Regions from separate parts of the Paenibacillus sp. FSL R5-0636 genome, predicted to be linked through region 1. Evidence: a T-box and tRNA genes for the amino acid it is inferred to sense, from the RefSeq annotation. Region 1 holds a T-box; the other holds one or more tRNA genes.
The links. The T-box of region 1 lies ahead of trpS (tryptophan--tRNA ligase). A T-box ahead of a tRNA ligase gene usually reads a tRNA of that ligase, here a tRNA-Trp.

Region 1 (7,480 bases):
AAAACAAGTTACAGTAACTAATTCGACTAATGCGACTAACTAATCACTGAACACATACTCCCATAACTACAACGAGAAAAGTTACTAACTTAGTTGCCACATTAGCGCCACCTTTGCACCATATTAGCGCCATATTAGCGCCAGATTAGCAAACTTTTGTACCGCACTAACGCCGCACTAACGCCACTTTTGTTCTGCCGAAATAGCTAAGACGCTCAGACGGTGATTTACTGTTTACTGTGCAGTATTTACGAGGTCAGACGACGATTTTACAGTTAACAGTGCAGTATTTACGAGGCCAGATGGTTCGGACTCAGGAGCCCTTTTTTCGAAGAATCCGGGCATTTCGCAGTGCTATCGGACTCAGATGCAGCTATTCAACCCAATATGCTTAATTTTGGTGTAGATTTAGACCAATAAGAGCTATGCAGTCCGAAAACTCAGCAAAATGGTCAAAAAAGCCAAAATAGTTGCAATACAGTCCGTTAGGAGTGTTACGCGCGTGAGAAACATGAGGAACATGAGAAACCTGAGAAACGTGAGGAGCCTGTAAAACATGAGGAGCCTGTGAAACGTGAGGAGCCTGAGAACATGAGGAGCCTGTGAAACGTGTGGAGCCTGTGAAACGTGAGAAGCCTGAGGAACATTAAGAGCCTGTAGCCCGTGAGGAGCATTATGCACATACAGTCCAAATAGGAGCATTAGGAGTTTGTTCTCATTAACAAGTGATGCGTTTGGTGTTAATGGTAACTCACAAAGTTAGTATAATGTCCCAACAATAACAAAAAGGCCGCAACCAGCGGCCTTTTTCTATATTACGACTTCCAACGCATATTCACTAATATCGCTTACCGCTCATTTTTTCAGAATATCAATATACTCTTCTTTCTCTCGATCTGCCCCCGCACTAAGCTTCAAACGCAGTGACTTCGGGTGATCCAACACATTACTGCTGAAGTAACTTATAAATCCATCATCAGCTCCACTACCAGAATTCGGATTAATTTTAATGTCGTGCTTCCCAACCTGCGCAGTTAATTCATAGGGGAGCTTTTGAAACAGTTCATTTCGGACGATCCAATCCGTTTGCAATTCCTCATTTATCGTAAATTTGAGCGCTATGCTTAACGGAGAAAGCTCGACTTCGGCTAGTTTTACTTCCTGTCCGTCAATTTTGAAAGGGTGGTTCACAACTAACGTCTCCGTCTTCAGCTCCCAAAACTTAGGATCAATAGAGAAGTTTACTTTTAAACGATCAGAATACCGCATGTCAGATAAAACCGTTCCTGTTTTCGGTTTACTTAACATTCCCGGGTCTACAGAGGCAATCTGAAAATCCGCCACTACGTCTGTTGGCCTTGGTTTATTTCGGTCCAGTGAAAATACAGTTTTGCCGAGCCAAGTATATATGGTTCCCTCTGCGTGTGCTCCCATTCCGCCTCTATTCCCATTCTCCTCCATTACATCTCGTCCAGTTTCAGCATCTGTCAGCTTCACACTATTTACACTGTACACTTCCTGACCATCACTTGTTGTCCCTGTATACAGCAGCATGATTTTGTTTTCATCAGCAAGCACAGCATTCAGAGTAATTTTATATCCATTTGATTCAGCACTCTTATTAACGATTTGTACATAATCATTCCGGATTGCAGACTCTAAAGTAAGAGCATCAATATCAGCTGCAGCCAATGTTTTAAAAGGCTCCAATACGCCCCAATCGAACGTTTCAGCACTCGAAGTCCCTTGCTGTGGCATCAGCTGGGTTGGATTGAAGAACAGCAGGCCCGCTATCATCACTGCAGCCGCCAGCACAGACATCGCGCTTTTTGTGAACATTAACCTTCTGCCACGTTTCTTGCCTAATTCCAAGCCTGCTTGGATCGCATAGATTTGAGCGGCTGCATTCTCTATTTTTTGTTCTTGTGGGATACGTTCGGCATCGCTTAACATGGCAAGCTCCTCTTGACTACTCATGGTTCCATTCACCCCGATTCTTTATGATGGTTCGCAACTGCTTGAGCCCTTTATGTTGCCAAGTCTTAACCGTTCCCTCGGGTTTATTCATAATGTTAGCGATCTCAGTCAAGGTCATATCGTTGTAGTATTTTAGCAGCAGCACATGGCGATACTTGGGCTTAACCTGCTCAAGTGCCCACAACATTTCCATCCGATGATGGCCAATATGTGTGACCTGTTCTCCTATTCTTTCATCTACCAGCGGCATGGAACGTTTTCTTCGTCTTTGTTCATCTATACAGACATAAATTAGAATTCGAATAATCCATGATTTGAATGCTTTGGGGTCCTTTAATGTTTTTCTTTTAATCCAGGCCCGGCAAGTCATTTCCTGCATCGCTTCCAGCGCATCGTTTCGGTTCTGCAAGTAACTATAAGCAATACTGTACAGTTGTTCTCTATGTACCAATATCGAATCGTAAAAATCCGTCTCGCTCCGAGTATCAAGAATCGTTACTTTTTTCATTTCTGCATTAGTCATCGTCATGTCCTTCCTTAGCCTCCCCTCTTCAACCTTTCATAGATTAAGACGGGGGAGGTATAGAAACGGTTTTTGTTTCGTTTAACTTTTTTTGCCCAAAGCTCTCTAAATTATAGCATTCTATAAAAATTGAACGAAAAATGTTATGATAGGTTAAATTGGACATAATCAATAGTACGCACTTAAAAGTGCCATAGGTACTAAAAAGTACCCATACCATGGAGGTTATCATGACAACAACACCAACAACAACTGTCAAGAAAAAATACAATATTTCTGTTGAAGCCACACTAGAGGTCATCGGAGGGAAATGGAAATGCGTAATTCTATGTCATTTAACTCATGGCAAAAAACGCACCTCCGAGTTAAAACAGTTGATGCCCGGCATTACTCAAAAAATGTTAACCCAGCAGCTACGCGAGCTCGAGGCAGATGGAATCATCAACCGAATTGTTTATAATCAGGTTCCACCAAAAGTAGAATACGAGCTTAGTGAATATGGTGATAGTTTAAGCGATATTTTGACTGCATTATGTAATTGGGGAGAACAACATATCATTAAGCAATTCGGCGATAAATACGCTGTTTTAGAGGATAACATTTTAAATAAATAAACCGCTCTATCAAGGGTATGGTTGGATATTTATGCTGCGAGAGTTGTACTTCAATTATACGTTCATGAAAAAAGGACAGCTGAATCAGATCGATTCAACTGTCCAAAGCTTTGATTCACCCGTCCCTTGAATGGCGCACAGGAACATAACTTAAATTACGCCCTCTCCTCCAATAGCAGTTGCTGTGAATGATATGGGTCCAAATAGATTTATAGGCAAGTTGCTATCATTCTGAATTACCAATTCATAATTGTGGACTCCAATATAAGCACCATCAACCCACTGAGCACTTAATTGAATATCAGTAATAGTAGTAAAACGATAAAAGGATCTATAAATATCGACTCCAGCTCGTCGGATGATAACAAGAAATTGGCTATTAGCAAGTGCAGTAAGACTAAAACTACCATTTAACTCGACTCTACTGGAGAAAGAAGCCGGATTAGCCGGACTAATATTTACTTGCGCTGTGGCTAGACCCGCTCCAGCTCCAGGAATCCCTGCAACCGTTATAGCTGTAGTAAACGGATCTAACGGGATTTTTGCCTGTGACCCATAACTTATTATTGTCGCCATTTATCATCACTCCATTTCAAGGTTATAGAGTAGTATATTGTGAATCCGCAATGATAGATTGGACTAAATTCCTGATGATTATATACATTTAAGGTATACTTTGCTATATCATATAAACCTAGATACCTCATCAATCACCATACGATTTCCACTCATTGACAACACCCCTGTTCAGAATTACAATAATTCACATATCATGAACAACGATGACAAAGGGTAAGTAGACAGACGAACATGGTCTTCAGAGAGCCGGTGGTAGGTGCGAACCGGTGACCAGCGTATGCTCGAATGGCCTTTATAGTTGTTTTTCCGAACTATCTTAATGGATGCAGTAGGGAAAACCGGGGTTCCCGCCGTTATCAAGGGACCTGTATCGAGAATTAATTCAACCTCTCCGTACAGGTAAGAGAAGATCGAAAGCCAAGAATCGTAAGGTGACACGATCATTTAAGGTGGTACCACGACAACTTCGTCCTTATTGGATGAGGTTTTTTTGTCATTTAAAGGAGGTGATGGCCATGGATGATGGCTGGTGGTGGCGACTCGAGTGTAACCAAATGCTAAATAACAGGAGGAATTTTTATATGATGAACGAACGTGTCTTAACTGGAGATCGAGTGACTGGAAAGCTTCACCTTGGCCATTACGCCGGCAGCTTGCAGACCCGAGTAGCCCTTCAGGAGCAATATGAAACTTTTGTGTTTTTAGCGGATATTCAAGCCCTAACGACCCATTTTGATCGTCCGCAGCTGCTGGGTCAACATCTGCATGAGATCACACTGGACTATTTATCTGCGGGTATAAATCCGGAGAAAACAACTATATTTATTCAATCGATGATCCCTGAAATCGCAGAGCTGACCATCTTGTTCTCTATGTTTGTTACTGTGAATTCTTTACGGCATAATCCCACGATTAAAGCCGAATCAAAAAATTCCAGCTTAGATGAATTGTATTACGGTTTTCTAGGTTATCCAGTTAGTCAGACTGCTGACATAACTTTTTGTAAAGCAACGATCATTCCTGTAGGAGAAGACCAGCTCCCCCATCTGGAATTAACCCGCAAAATCGTCCGCAGATTCAACGAGCTGTACAGCCCGATACTGGTGGAACCCAAAGCGCTGATCAGTGAGACGCCGAGACTTGTGGGTACGGATGGCAACGCTAAAATGAGTAAAAGCCTTGGCAATGCCATCGAGCTGGACTCCACTAAGGAAGAAATCACCTTCAAGATAAGAAAAGCCACAACCGATCCTGCGCGTGTGCATAAAAATGATCCTGGACATCCAGATATCTGTCCTATTTTTGCTTATCATGGTGCTTTTCGCTCAGCGGGGGTAACCGAAATTCGTGAAGGCTGTGAGCGGGGTACCATGGGTTGTTCTGCTTGCAAACAGTTGATTTCGACAGCTCTAGATCAGCTTATAGAACCGATGCGAGAGCGGCGTTCCTATTATGCTACTAAGCCCAAGCTTGTGCAGGAAATCTTAATCTCTGGAACACAGCATGCCCGCAGCATTGCTCAGGAAACAATGGCCGAAGTACGTGAGGCTATGAGTCTTAACTATTTTTCAATCTAAAAATGATATTTATAGGTACTCAAAAAAGCCGGAAGCTCATTGGAAGAGATCCGGCTTTTTTCTTCTCCTTACAACACCCAATTTCCCTTACGGAATACGGGTTCAATCGTGCCGTCCGCCAGCTCTCCGTCAATATCCAGCTCTGCTGAACCGATCATAAAATCGACATGAGTTAAGCTGACATTAGCTCCTCTAGCCACAAGCTCTTCGTTCGTAAGCTTTGTGCCGCCTTCAATATTTACAGGATAAGCACTTCCTAGCGCGAAATGGCAGGAGGCATTCTCATCAATCCCTGTATTGTAAAAAATGCGGTTCAAGCGAGAGATTGGAGAATCATGCTGCACTAAGGCTACTTCTCCTAGATAAGATGCACCTTCATCCGTTGCCAGCAGTGAGGTTAAATGCTCGCGTCCGGATTCAGCTTCATAAGCTACGACTTTCCCCTTTTCAAAAGTGAATGAAAGTCCTTCAACTAAACGTCCATTCAAATTAAGAGGGAGCGTGCTTCTAACTGTGCCATTCACTCCAGTACGATGGGGCATGGAATAAATTTCTTCCGTTGGCATATTAGCAACAAAATAAACACCTTTATCATTCTCACCGCCACCCCCGCGCCATAAATGGCCTTCCGGAAGCTCTACATGCAGATCCGTTCCCGGAGCACGGTAATGCAGGCTTTTATAACGTTTAGCGTTCATTCTATCCTGACTTTCTTTCAACTGACCAATATGCTCTCTCCAAGCAGCTACCGGATCATCGCTGCCCACACGATTCATCTGGAATACAGCTTCCCACATCGCCTCTACCCGCTCTTCTTCAGGAAGATCGGCAAAAACCTTGTTCGCCCAAGCACGTGTTGGCGCTTTGACCAGAGACCAGCTGATTTTGCTGTTCCGAGTATATTTGGAGTAGTTCTTGCGAGCAACAGCTGCTGCTTTGACTGCTCTAGATACCTTAGAAGAATCAATGCCATTAAACAGTTCCGGATCAGGTACTTTAATATGTAAGATGGCACCATTTTCTTCCGCGAATTTCTCCATCATCTCAGCCTGCCACTGTGGATAGTAATCGAAAGAATCCTCTGGGGCTTTTTCATAACGGATCCGTGTAGTTGCTTCATCGTCCCAGTCAATAATTACATATTTAGCTCCCGCTTCATAGGCTTTCGCTACAATCAAGCGAGTAAGTTCTGCGGTTTCTATCGGTGCATGTACCATAAGGACTTGTCCAGGCTGTACATTTACTCCTACTTTTACAACTAGGTTCGCGTATTTCTCCAGCATTACTTCAAAATCTTTCATGAATTCTCTTCCTCCATCTCTAGGGTTGCTATAAGCACTCGGTCAGCTTCACTTCTTATTTTAACGCAAAACGAGGATAGTTGCGATTCGATTTAGATTCTCAGTTACTTCACTTCAGGTATTTCCCCTGTATAGACACCTAGATCATTCTTATGAATCTCTACGTTGGACATTCCGATCTGCTTATCATTATGGTAAGCAATCACTATGATCTTGGTATCCTGAGGCTCATCTATTTGTTTATTATTTCCATCCATTGGACTCCAATAAATTTGATCTCCAGATTTGATTTTCAGCTCAAGACCTTTGTTATGCACCTTGTAGTCAGGGGGGTTCCATAACAATAAATTGCCGGACGTAACCTGTATCTTAATAACATTCGCCCCTTCAGCAGTTATAAGCATAGGTAATCCTGGAGCACTACTATCAGTCACCCTGTATTCCGCTGTTGGGAACATAACATCCGGTTTTACCTCAAGTGATTGATTATCATGCCGCAAGATAAACAAGAAAAAAAGTAAAATCGTTAAGCCCATGACGCCTCCGATGATTATTTTTTTCACTATTCAACCTCCCATCCACCCTAATACTGTAACATATTCCCTTAATATGGACAGTTATCAGCCAAATAAAGCGGCTCCCACAAGGAACCGCTCACTTGAATCACTATTTTTTATCCACCTGCAGCAGTGTTACGGTCTTCAAAGTATAAGTATGCATGATTTTATCCTCTGAAATTACATTCAACTTGGTCAAGCTTGCCACCTTTGCCGGATCTGATTTGGAGAGCAAACGCCACACTTCAGGGTCCGATAAGGTCTCATATAACTTTGCATCATCATATTCTTTGCGGTTTTGCACGACCAGCTTCACTTTATAGCTGCCAATTTCAGTCTCGGTGGTTTCCTG
Region 2 (7,480 bases), 3.1 Mb from region 1:
CCGACCTGAGAGGGTGAACGGCCACACTGGGACTGAGACACGGCCCAGACTCCTACGGGAGGCAGCAGTAGGGAATCTTCCGCAATGGGCGAAAGCCTGACGGAGCAACGCCGCGTGAGTGATGAAGGTTTTCGGATCGTAAAGCTCTGTTGCCAGGGAAGAACGTCCGGTAGAGTAACTGCTACCGGAGTGACGGTACCTGAGAAGAAAGCCCCGGCTAACTACGTGCCAGCAGCCGCGGTAATACGTAGGGGGCAAGCGTTGTCCGGAATTATTGGGCGTAAAGCGCGCGCAGGCGGCTATTTAAGTCTGGTGTTTAAACCTTGGGCTCAACCTGAGGTCGCACTGGAAACTGGGTGGCTTGAGTACAGAAGAGGAAAGTGGAATTCCACGTGTAGCGGTGAAATGCGTAGATATGTGGAGGAACACCAGTGGCGAAGGCGACTTTCTGGGCTGTAACTGACGCTGAGGCGCGAAAGCGTGGGGAGCAAACAGGATTAGATACCCTGGTAGTCCACGCCGTAAACGATGAGTGCTAGGTGTTAGGGGTTTCGATACCCTTGGTGCCGAAGTTAACACAGTAAGCACTCCGCCTGGGGAGTACGGTCGCAAGACTGAAACTCAAAGGAATTGACGGGGACCCGCACAAGCAGTGGAGTATGTGGTTTAATTCGAAGCAACGCGAAGAACCTTACCAGGTCTTGACATCCCTCTGAATCTGCTAGAGATAGCAGCGGCCTTCGGGACAGAGGAGACAGGTGGTGCATGGTTGTCGTCAGCTCGTGTCGTGAGATGTTGGGTTAAGTCCCGCAACGAGCGCAACCCTTAACTTTAGTTGCCAGCAGGTAATGCTGGGCACTCTAGAGTGACTGCCGGTGACAAACCGGAGGAAGGTGGGGATGACGTCAAATCATCATGCCCCTTATGACCTGGGCTACACACGTACTACAATGGCCGGTACAACGGGAAGCGAAGCCGCGAGGTGGAGCCAATCCCATCAAAGCCGGTCTCAGTTCGGATTGCAGGCTGCAACTCGCCTGCATGAAGTCGGAATTGCTAGTAATCGCGGATCAGCATGCCGCGGTGAATACGTTCCCGGGTCTTGTACACACCGCCCGTCACACCACGAGAGTTTACAACACCCGAAGTCGGTGGGGTAACCCGCAAGGGAGCCAGCCGCCGAAGGTGGGGTAGATGATTGGGGTGAAGTCGTAACAAGGTAGCCGTATCGGAAGGTGCGGCTGGATCACCTCCTTTCTATGGAGAATCGTTCTCTGCAATGAGAACATTCAAATCGGAAGCTTAGCTTCCAAAACTCAGGTTTAGGCCTGTTACTCACTCGTTGCTCAGTTTTGAGAGTTTAAGCTCTCAAGTAAGACTTGATCCTTGAAAACTGGATACCGAAACGAATTTGCGTTTTAGAACATCTTTTAGCAACTTGTGCAAACAAGTAAATGTTATTAGTGAGATTTTTCTTCGGAAGAATCAAGGTTAAGCTAATAAGAGCACACGGAGGATGCCTAGGCGCCAGGAGCCGACGAAGGACGTGGCGAACAACGAAACTGCCTCGGGGAGCTGTAAGCAAGCTTTGATCCGGGGGTGTCCGAATGGGGAAACCCAGCTGTGGTAATTCGCAGTTACTCATTTCTGAATACATAGGAAATGTAGAGGCAGACCAGGGGAACTGAAACATCTAAGTACCCTGAGGAAGAGAAAACAATAGTGATTCCGTCAGTAGCGGCGAGCGAACGCGGAACAGCCTAAACCTAAGAGCTTGCTCTTAGGGGTTGTGGGACGTCTCACATGGAGTTACAAAGGAATATGGTAGGTGAAGAGGTCTGGAAAGGCCCGCGATAGAGGTAAAAGCCCTGTAACCTAAACTGTGTTCTCTCCGAGACGGATCCCGAGTAGTGCGGGGCACGTGAAACCCCGTATGAATCCAGCAGGACCATCTGCTAAGGCTAAATACTACCTGGCGACCGATAGTGAAACAGTACCGTGAGGGAAAGGTGAAAAGCACCCCGGAAGGGGAGTGAAATAGAACCTGAAACCGTGTGCTTACAAAAAGTCAGAGCCCGATCTATGGGTGATGGCGTGCCTTTTGTAGAATGAACCGGCGAGTTACGTTTAACATGCAAGGTTAAGCCGAGAAGGTGGAGCCGCAGCGAAAGCGAGTCTGAATAGGGCGAATTAGTATGTGGACGTAGACCCGAAACCGTGTGATCTACCCCTGTCCAGGGTGAAGGTGCGGTAACACGCACTGGAGGCCCGAACCCACGTACGTTGAAAAGTGCGGGGATGAGGTGGGGGTAGCGGAGAAATTCCAATCGAACTCGGAGATAGCTGGTTCTCCCCGAAATAGCTTTAGGGCTAGCCTCGGTATAAGAGTAGTGGAGGTAGAGCACTGATTGGGTGCGGGGTCCGCAAGGATTACCAAGCTCAGTCAAACTCCGAATGCCATATACTTATTGCCGGGAGTCAGACAGTGAGTGCTAAGATCCATTGTCAAAAGGGAAACAGCCCAGACCATCAGCTAAGGTCCCCAAGTGTGTGTTAAGTGGGAAAGGATGTGGAGTTGCACAGACAACCAGGATGTTGGCTTAGAAGCAGCCACCATTGAAAGAGTGCGTAATAGCTCACTGGTCGAGTGACTCTGCGCCGAAAATGTAACGGGGCTAAACACACCACCGAAGCTATGGCTAGATACGTATGTATCTGGGGTAGGGGAGCGTTGTGTAGGGGTTGAAGGTGTACTGAAAAGAGCGCTGGACACTACACAAGTGAGAATGCCGGTATGAGTAACGAAAAGATCAGTGAGAATCTGATCCGCCGAAAGCCCAAGGTTTCCTGAGGAAGGCTCGTCCGCTCAGGGTAAGTCGGGACCTAAGGCGAGGCCGAAAGGCGTAGTCGAAGGACAACAGTTTGAAATTACTGTACCACCGTAATCCGCTATGAGCGATGGGGTGACGCAGGAGGGTAGTGACGCGGACTGATGGATGTCCGTCTAAGCAGTGAGGCTGATGTGTAGGCAAATCCGCACATCGTTAAGGCTAGGCTGTGATGGGGAGCGAAAATTATAGTAGCGAAGGTCATGATCTCACACTGCCAAGAAAAGCCTCTAGCCAGGAGAAGGTGCCCGTACCGCAAACCGACACAGGTAGGCGAGAAGAGAATTCTAAGGCGCGCGGAAGAACTCTCGTTAAGGAACTCGGCAAAATGACCCCGTAACTTCGGGAGAAGGGGTGCCCCGGTAGTGTGAATAGCACGAGGGGGCCGCAGTGAAAAGGCCCAAGCGACTGTTTAGCAAAAACACAGGTCTGTGCGAAGCCGCAAGGCGAAGTATACGGGCTGACGCCTGCCCGGTGCTGGAAGGTTAAGGGGAGTGGTTAGGGGTAACCCGAAGCTATGAACCGAAGCCCCAGTAAACGGCGGCCGTAACTATAACGGTCCTAAGGTAGCGAAATTCCTTGTCAGGTAAATTCTGACCCGCACGAATGGCGTAACGACTTGGGCGCTGTCTCAACGAGAGATCCGGTGAAATTTTAATACCTGTGAAGATGCAGGTTACCCGCGACAAGACGGAAAGACCCCATGGAGCTTTACTGCAGCTTGATATTGAATTTGGGTACGATCTGTACAGGATAGGTGGGAGCCGTAGAAATCGGAGCGCAAGCTTCGGTGGAGGCGCCGTTGGGATACCACCCTGATCGTATCTAGGTTCTAACCTAGTACCCTTACCGGGTACGGGGACCGTGTCAGGCGGGCAGTTTGACTGGGGCGGTCGCCTCCTAAAGAGTAACGGAGGCGTTCCAAGGTTCCCTCAGAATGGTTGGAAATCATTCGCAGAGTGCAAAGGCATAAGGGAGCTTGACTGCGAGACCTACAAGTCGAGCAGGGACGAAAGTCGGACTTAGTGATCCGGTGGTACCGCATGGAAGGGCCATCGCTCAACGGATAAAAGCTACCCTGGGGATAACAGGCTTATCTCCCCCAAGAGTCCACATCGACGGGGAGGTTTGGCACCTCGATGTCGGCTCATCGCATCCTGGGGCTGAAGTAGGTCCCAAGGGTTGGGCTGTTCGCCCATTAAAGCGGTACGCGAGCTGGGTTCAGAACGTCGTGAGACAGTTCGGTCCCTATCTGTCGTGGGCGCAGGAAATTTGAGAGGAGCTGTCCTTAGTACGAGAGGACCGGGATGGACGTACCGCTGGTGCACCAGTTGTTCCGCCAGGAGCATGGCTGGGTAGCTACGTACGGACGGGATAAGCGCTGAAAGCATCTAAGCGTGAAGCCCCCCTCAAGATGAGATTTCCCAATTAGTAAGACCCCTTGAAGACGACGAGGTAGATAGGTTGGAGGTGGAAGTGCAGCAATGCATGGAGCTGACCAATACTAATCGGTCGAGGGCTTATCCTATACTTAGAATGCAGATTCGTTTCGGATTCAGTTTTCAGGCGATTAAGCCTGGTATGAATATTCCCTGATAGCTCAGTTGGTAGAGCACTCGACTGTTAATCGAGTTGTCACAGGTTCGAGTCCTGTTCGGGGAGCCATATGGAGAGGTGTCCGAGTTTGGCCGAAGGAGCACGATTGGAAATCGTGTAGGCGCCACAAGCGTCTCGAGGGTTCGAATCCCTCTCTCTCCGCCACAAATTTTTAATTAGTATGGCCCGTTGGTCAAGGGGTTAAGACACCTCCCTTTCACGGAGGTAACATGGGTTCGAATCCCATACGGGTCACCAAATTTTCACTTGATTTATCCTAGTGGACTTTGGTACAATAACAATTGTTGTTTATGGAGGCTTAGCTCAGCTGGGAGAGCATCTGCCTTACAAGCAGAGGGTCGGGGGTTCGATCCCCTCAGCCTCCACCATAACATATTTTACTGGCGCGGGGTGGAGCAGCCCGGTAGCTCGTCGGGCTCATAACCCGAAGGCCGCAGGTTCAAATCCTGCCCCCGCAACCAATTAACTTAAGCAATTATATCTTTTGGAACCGTGGTGTAGTTGGCCTAACATGCCTGCCTGTCACGCAGGAGATCGCGGGTTCGAATCCCGTCGGTTCCGCCATTTTCATCATGGCTCGGTAGCTCAGTCGGTAGAGCAGAGGACTGAAAATCCTCGTGTCGGCGGTTCGATTCCGTCCCGAGCCACCATTTATCATCACAAAAGAATGAGTGCCATGCCGGTGTAGCTCAATTGGTAGAGCAACTGACTTGTAATCAGTAGGTTGGGGGTTCAAGTCCTCTCGCCGGCACCATCCTTGGAGGATTAGCGAAGTGGCCAAACGCATCAGACTGTAAATCTGCTCACGTAAGTGTTCGGTGGTTCGAATCCATCATCCTCCACCAGTTTTTAGGGGCATAGTTTAAAGGTAGAACAACGGTCTCCAAAACCGTTGGTGTGGGTTCAATTCCTGCTGCCCCTGCCAAGTTCTTTCTAAAGTTTAATATGGCGGCCGTGGCGAAGGGGTTAACGCACCGGATTGTGGTTCCGGCATTCGTGGGTTCGAGACCCATCGGCCGCCCCATTTTCTTTAAAATGAATAATGGCAACAATATCAACTTAATATGGCGACTGTGGCGAAGGGGTTAACGCACCGGATTGTGGTTCCGGCATTCGTGGGTTCGAGACCCATCAGTCGCCCCATTTTACTTTAAAATGTTATTGGGGATTAGCCAAGCGGTAAGGCAACGGACTTTGACTCCGTCACTCATAGGTTCGAATCCTATATCCCCAGCCATTTTATGCGGACGTGGCTCAGCGGTAGAGCATCGCCTTGCCAAGGCGAGGGTCGCGGGTTCGATTCCCGTCGTCCGCTCCAAAATTTACATGGCGCCATAGCCAAGTGGTAAGGCAAAGCTCTGCAAAAGCTTTATCCCCAGTTCAAATCTGGGTGGCGCCTCCATTTAGTTCATATGTGCCGGCGTGGCGGAATGGCAGACGCGCTCGACTCAAAATCGAGTGGGAAACCGTGGAGGTTCGAGTCCTCTCGCCGGTATCTTAAAAAGGTTAGTAAGAATGCTTTTATAAGCAATCTTACTAACCTTTTTTCTTTATGTTCTTAGTTTTACAGGATTAAGCCGTTGAATAGAGGAGTTTCTCTATTTCAACGGCTTTTTTTAATCTGATTAGTGATTAACCTGATTGATTATTAATGCGGAATGCTCGCGGGGTATGACCTATTTCTCGTTTAAACATATTGCAGAATTGGGCATCGTTCACAAAACCTGCAGCAGCAGATACTTCAGAGATTTGCATCTGAGTATGACGTAATAGAGATTTTGCATAATCCAGGCGTTTTAACAGCAAATACCGCAGGGGTGAAGACCCGAACCGTTCTTTAAATAGATGGCGAAAACGATCGTAGCTATATCCGGACATTTCTGATAGTGTTTCGACGGACAATTTATGGCGATAATGCTCATTCATATAATTAAGGACATATTGTACTCGGTCTTCTGTTGGGGATTGATATCCAGAGGCACTAAGAAGCCTCATAAGATGGACGGTAATCTCGCTCATTTGTAGGTTTAGAAGCTCAGAGAATCCGTCTTGCTTGCGTGTAAACTCTGCTTTCATTCGCAGCAGGATTTGAAGAACGGTCTTATCTTTATCATCTTCATATACGCCGAGCAGATTACTCATATTAGGGTGTTCCGAGTGGAAGCCTACAAATAATACATTTGCATCCTCACGGTGGTGCTCGTCATGTTTATGATTGGGTGGCACAAGCGCGAAAGAAGAGGAGCGAAAATGGTAACTTCGTGGGCCAACATTGGTTGTCCCTACCCCCTGTAAATAATAGACCAGTTCGTAGCATTCATGCTGGTGTGGAGGGATATAAGTATTTAGCTCATGTGTGGCACTTACAATATATAGAACACGATCCATGATGATCCTCCAATACTTATGTTTTAGCCGAATCGTACAAAACTATGACCGAAATCATATAATTATTTTTAATAATATTTGTTATGATCGTATCAATAAATCCGAAAGTTCGCAACCTGACTGGCCATCTCGTTCGGAAATAAAGCGGATTATTAATAATAATGGTATTTTTATTGCTATTTTTGAGCCTAAACGTTAAATTTATTACTTTTAATGATACTTTATTTGGAAAAAAGAGAATTTCCATTTGAACCGTGAATTATACAATGGGTGAAGATGGGGATTCTGCCGGATTACTAACCAACTAAAATTAGGGGTGGAATAGAGTAATGAATAAAAAAGTTCTTTCTTTGTTGTTATTAATGGTGATGGTTCTGGTCACAGCATGTGGGAATAACACGTCCAATAACGGTTCTTCTGCGAATACTGGATCAAACGCTGCTGAGGGTGGAGAAACAGGTTCAGGGGATAAACTCAAGGTTGTATTGCTGATTCCGGGGACACTTGGGGATAAATCATTTTTTGACTCCGCTAATAACGGCTTGCAAAAGGTTAAGGATGAACTAGGTGCAGTAACAAAGGTTGTT

Region 2: it has a tRNA-Trp gene. The T-box ahead of trpS (tryptophan--tRNA ligase) is inferred to sense a tRNA for this amino acid. The anticodon was not compared.

The regions. Positions count from the first base shown of each region.
Region 1 covers NZ_CP150232.1:3,010,657-3,018,136, reverse strand. Annotated here, with positions in the region: gene MKX34_RS13595 (pectate lyase) at 1-21, shown strand, start outside; gene MKX34_RS13590 (DUF4179 domain-containing protein) at 856-1,977, opposite strand; gene MKX34_RS13585 (sigma-70 family RNA polymerase sigma factor) at 1,970-2,506, opposite strand; gene MKX34_RS13580 (winged helix-turn-helix transcriptional regulator) at 2,731-3,114, shown strand; gene MKX34_RS13575 (hypothetical protein) at 3,265-3,690, opposite strand; T-box leader at 3,888-4,170, shown strand; gene trpS (tryptophan--tRNA ligase) at 4,275-5,270, shown strand; gene MKX34_RS13565 (aminopeptidase) at 5,339-6,571, opposite strand; gene MKX34_RS13560 (hypothetical protein) at 6,676-7,134, opposite strand; gene MKX34_RS13555 (hypothetical protein) at 7,238-7,480, opposite strand, start outside.
Region 2 covers NZ_CP150232.1:6,135,494-6,142,973, reverse strand. Annotated here, with positions in the region: rRNA gene MKX34_RS28050 (16S ribosomal RNA) at 1-1,257, shown strand, start outside; rRNA gene MKX34_RS28045 (23S ribosomal RNA) at 1,490-4,416, shown strand; tRNA gene MKX34_RS28040 (tRNA-Asn) at 4,478-4,553, shown strand; tRNA gene MKX34_RS28035 (tRNA-Ser) at 4,557-4,649, shown strand; tRNA gene MKX34_RS28030 (tRNA-Glu) at 4,668-4,742, shown strand; tRNA gene MKX34_RS28025 (tRNA-Val) at 4,798-4,873, shown strand; tRNA gene MKX34_RS28020 (tRNA-Met) at 4,890-4,966, shown strand; tRNA gene MKX34_RS28015 (tRNA-Asp) at 4,992-5,069, shown strand; tRNA gene MKX34_RS28010 (tRNA-Phe) at 5,080-5,155, shown strand; tRNA gene MKX34_RS28005 (tRNA-Thr) at 5,184-5,259, shown strand; tRNA gene MKX34_RS28000 (tRNA-Tyr) at 5,265-5,350, shown strand; tRNA gene MKX34_RS27995 (tRNA-Trp) at 5,357-5,430, shown strand; tRNA gene MKX34_RS27990 (tRNA-His) at 5,454-5,529, shown strand; tRNA gene MKX34_RS27985 (tRNA-His) at 5,573-5,648, shown strand; tRNA gene MKX34_RS27980 (tRNA-Gln) at 5,668-5,742, shown strand; tRNA gene MKX34_RS27975 (tRNA-Gly) at 5,749-5,823, shown strand; tRNA gene MKX34_RS27970 (tRNA-Cys) at 5,834-5,907, shown strand; tRNA gene MKX34_RS27965 (tRNA-Leu) at 5,922-6,000, shown strand; gene MKX34_RS27960 (AraC family transcriptional regulator) at 6,138-6,893, opposite strand; gene MKX34_RS27955 (BMP family ABC transporter substrate-binding protein) at 7,223-7,480, shown strand, end outside.